2 regions of the Streptomyces sp. Root1310 genome follow, and region 1 is predicted to be linked to the other one. Evidence: riboswitches for the same ligand, from Rfam matches in the RefSeq annotation. Region 1 holds a riboswitch; the other holds the start of a gene.
The links. Region 1 has a riboswitch for cobalamin ahead of ASD48_RS24825 (CbtB-domain containing protein). Riboswitches for the same ligand answer to the same signal wherever they lie in the genome.

Region 1 (2,195 bases):
GCCGCCTTCTGGCGCGACGAGTACCACCTCAACGCCCGCATCGCCCGTTACCCCAAGCCCTACGTCGCCCTGATGGACGGCATCGTGATGGGAGGCGGTGTCGGTGTCTCCGCGCACGGCAGCGTCCGGGTCGTCACCGAGCGGTCGCGGATCGCGATGCCCGAGACCGGCATCGGCTTCGTACCGGACGTCGGCGGCACCCACCTGCTCGCCCGTGCCCCGGGCGAACTGGGCACCCATCTCGCCCTGACGGGTGCGCAGATCGGCGCCGGGGACGCGATGGAGTGCGGGCTCGCCGACCACTACGTGCCGTCCGCCTCGCTCCGGCAGCTGGCCGACGACCTCGCCGCCCTGCCCGTCCGGGAAGCCCTGGACCGTCATGTACAGCCCGTGCCTGCAGGCGAGTTGGCCGACCGGCGGGCGTGGATCGACAGCTGTTACGCGGCCGACTCCGTCGAGGAGATCGTCCGACGGCTGTTCGCCCACGGCGACCCGGCGGCCAAGGAGGCCGCGGAGACCCTCCTGACCAGGTCGCCCACCTCGCTCAAGGTGACCCTGGCCGCCCTGCGCCGAGCCCGGCGGCTCGACTCGCTGGAACGGGTGCTGGAACAGGAGTACCGGGTCTCCTGCGCCGCTCTGAGCACGCCCGACCTGGTCGAGGGCATCCGCGCCCAGGTCATCGACAAGGACCGCGACCCGCGTTGGTCGCCGGCCACCCTCGCCGGGGTCACCGCGGCCGACGTCGAGCGCTTCTTCACCCCGCTCGGCGAGCGCGAACTCGGGCTCGCCCCAACCGACACCACCGCGGAGGGGGTTCACCGGGCGGGACCTTCGTCGTGATCCGGGCCACCTGGCCGTGGAGAGCGGAATCACGCCAGGTGGGGCGCTATTGGCCAGGGGCCCGACACGCGGTACCGTCGCTCTGATATCGACGACGGCGAGACGGAAGCCGGTGAGAACCCGGCACGGTCGCGCCACTGTGGACGGTGTACCCCGAAGGGGCACGCACCGCGAGTCAGACCCGTGGCCGTCGTCATGTGCACCACCGAGATGGGACGCGAACTCCCAGAGGAGGTCCTGCCATGGCGCAGCATGTCGCCCGGCCGACTACCACCACGCCCGTCGTACCCGCCAAGTTGCCGCTGAAGGACATCGCCCCGTGGGCGGTCTTCTTCGGCGTCCTGATGCTGGTCCTGCTGTACTTCGTCGGCGCGGAGCAGGGCGCGACAGCCGTCGTCTCCGGCGAGGACGTTCACGAGTGGGTGCACGACGCCCGCCACCTGCTCGGCTTCCCCTGCCACTGATCCCGAGGGGAACCCCGCCACACCCATGAACTCCGCAACGGTAAGAAACCTCCTCGTGCGGGGCATGCTCGCCGGCCTCGGTGCCGGCGTGCTCGCCCTGATCGTCGCCTACTTCCTCGGTGAGCCGAACGTCGACGGCGCGATCGGCTTCGAGGAGTCCCACGCCGCGGGCCACGAGCACCACGAGGTGGAACTCGTCTCCCGCAGCCTCCAGTCCACCGCCGGCCTCGCCACCGGCGTGCTGATCTACGGGGTGGCCTTCGGCGGCATCGCCGCCCTCGCCTTCTGCTTCGCCCTCGGCCGCGTAGGCCGCTTCGGCCCCCGGGCCACGGCACTTCTGCTGTCGGGGACCGCCCTCGCCGCCGTGTACGTCGTGCCGTTCCTGAAATACCCGGCGAACCCGCCCGCGGTCGGCGACCCCGACACCATCGGCAAGCGCACCACCCTGTACTTCCTGATGATGGTGCTCAGCGTGCTGCTCGCGGTCGCCGCGGTGATCCTCGGCAAGCGGCTCGCACCGAGGCTGGGGACCTGGAACGCCACCGTCGCGGCCGTCCTCGGTTTCGTGCTGGTCGTCGGGCTGGCCTACGAGTTCCTGCCCGCCGTCAACGAGGTGCCGAGCGACTTCCCGGCCGCCCTGCTGTGGCGGTTCCGGCTGTCCGCCCTCGCCATGCAGGTCACGCTGTGGGCAGGCTTCGGCCTCGTCTTCGGCGAACTGGCCGAACGGCTGCTGCACCCCAGGCGCGCCACGGTGACCGCGGGCACGCCGGTGGCCGCCCCGCACTGACCCGCCGACCGGAGGGACGATCCGGTGAGAGGGCCCACGGAACCTTCCCGTGGGCCCTCTCGCGTTCGCGAGCCGACGCCGGATCAGCAGCGGTCGCGCCGCGC
Region 2 (2,195 bases), 240 kb from region 1:
GACTTCTCCAGATCGTTGATCCAGACGTTGCGGCCGTTGACGACACCGGCCACCAGCCGCTTGCCGGGCAGGCCGCCCACGGCCGCGAGGGCGTCGAGGTCGGCGGCCGCGGCGCCGGTGAAGTCGAGGGCGAGGCCGTCCACGGGGGCCTTGGCCAGGACCGGCAGCGCGTCGCCGAGCCGGTCGAAGTAGGAGGCGACCAGGAGCCTGGGCCGGTCGGTCAGGGCGCCGAGAGCGCGGTAGGCGCGGGCGGTGGCAGCCAGTTCGGCCGGGGTACGGTCCTGGACGAGGGCGGGCTCGTCCAGCTGTACCCACGCGGCGCCGGCCGCGCGCAGGTCGGCGAGCACCTCGGCGTACACCGGCAGCAGCCTGTCCAGCAGGCTGAGCGGCTCGAAGTCCGCGGGCACGCCCGGGGCGGGCTTGGCGAGCAGCAGGTAGGTGACCGGGCCGACCAGTACCGGGCGGGCGCTAAGCCCGAGGGCGAGGGCCTCCCCGAGCTCGGCGACCTGCTTGGCCGGATCGGCCGTGAAGACGGTGTCCGGTCCCAACTCGGGTACCAGGTAGTGGTAGTTGGTGTCGAACCACTTGGTCATCTCGAGCGGCGCGACGTCCTGGGTGCCGCGTGCCATGGCGAAGTAGCCGTCGAGCGGATCGGTGGCGACGGCGTCGCGGTGGCGGCCGGGGATCGCGCCGACCATGACGGTGGTGTCCAGGACGTGGTCGTAGTACGAGAAGCCGCCGGTCGGTACCTCGTCGATGCCGGCCTCGGCGAGCTGCCGCCAGTCGGCGGCGCGCAGTTCGGCGGCGGTGGTCCGGAGGGCGTCGGCGGTGACGCGGCCCTTCCAGTAGCCCTCTACGGCCTTCTTCAGTTCCCGGTTCGGTCCCTGGCGGGGGTAGCCGTACACGGTGGCCCGTGCCGCCGCGGCTGCGGACTTCGCTGTCACGGAAATCTCCTTCGCGAGATATCTCCCTGGGATCCCGGGACGGGACGCGAGCGCGAAGGGGTGACGAACCGGGCGGACCGATCCCGCGCGGCGCGGCGCGGTCGTTCGCCTGATATGTACGCCGACCCGCCCACGAGGTCACCGGGATTTCCGCGCACGAGTCCTTTCGCGCGCGGGCAACGGGCAGGTCTTCGGACTCACGGGCACGTCTCTGTGTACGGAGTGCGTACGAGACACCTACTGGCCGTCGCTTCCCAGACCCTGTTCGTGGGTCCAGTGCGTATGACGGCGGTCGTTCCCGCTCACCGCTGCGGGGCAGTCCCGGATTTCCACCGGGTTCCCTCTTGCGACGCATCCCGCCTGGCGGACGGGGCGAACCAGCTGCGCCCGCCAGCCTACGGGGCGCTCCTCCGGCGCGCCGGATGACCTCGGCCGTTCGGATGGTGAGGTGGAACACGCGTTCGGCATGCTTGGAAGACGCCGAGGGCGGGAAGCGCCCCACTCCGACTTCCACGCAGCGAGGATCACCATGTCCAAGGACCGTCCCTGGAACCGCAGTCCCGAACCGGAGCCCGCCGGGCGGCCCGCACCGGCGCACGTCTTCCCGCCGTTGGCCGGGCTGGAGATCCACGGTATGGACGACGCGCAGGTCCGGGCCCACTGCCTGCGACAGGCCCGGTACCGGCTCGCCTCCTACGAACACCTGCGCCGCCGCGACGACGAGCACCTGGAGACCGCCACCAGGTACGCCGTCCTCGCCGATGCCTTCCGGCCCGGGTCCACGCCCACGGAGGAGTAGCCGCGTGCCGCGCGCCGATCGCGACGGTGGGTCACGCAACCGGTGCGGGCCGGAACTCCGGGGGGAGCTCGGGCGGCTGACCTGTGGTCCACATCGCCTGGACGGACATGCGGCTGATACGCCATCCCCCGTGCTCGCGCCGCAGTTCGGCCTCCCAGTGGCCACCCACCGTGAAGACAGGGTCGGCGTCCTCGCCGCGCCGCCGAAGCGTCTCCTCGTGGTGAACGTGCGTCATCAACGCGTTCCAGGACGCCGTGGCCCTCCCCGAGGCCGGTTCGACGTCGACCAGGAGGTCGGAGGTGATGTGCTGGGTGCGGGCGTACCGCTCGAGTGCCTCCCTGGCGTGCGCCATCGCGTCGACGCCGTCGGCCGCGCCGATCGGGGTCGTCGTCCGGACGTCGTCGGTGACGTAGTCACGGGCCCAGTCGCCCTCGAACTTCCGCTCGTCCAGA

Region 2: it holds a riboswitch for cobalamin, as region 1 does, so the genes downstream of both, metE (5-methyltetrahydropteroyltriglutamate--homocysteine S-methyltransferase) here and ASD48_RS24825 (CbtB-domain containing protein) in region 1, are expected to answer to the same signal.

Annotation. Positions count from the first base shown of each region.
Region 1 is NZ_LMEQ01000023.1:150,495-152,689, reverse strand. It holds gene ASD48_RS24830 (enoyl-CoA hydratase/isomerase family protein) at 1-840, shown strand, start outside; cobalamin riboswitch at 899-1,046, shown strand; gene ASD48_RS24825 (CbtB-domain containing protein) at 1,083-1,304, shown strand; gene ASD48_RS24820 (CbtA family protein) at 1,330-2,091, shown strand.
Region 2 is NZ_LMEQ01000023.1:392,422-394,616, reverse strand. It holds gene metE (5-methyltetrahydropteroyltriglutamate--homocysteine S-methyltransferase) at 1-944, opposite strand, end outside; cobalamin riboswitch at 1,123-1,326, opposite strand; gene ASD48_RS25860 (hypothetical protein) at 1,474-1,743, shown strand; gene ASD48_RS25855 (nuclear transport factor 2 family protein) at 1,775-2,195, opposite strand, start outside.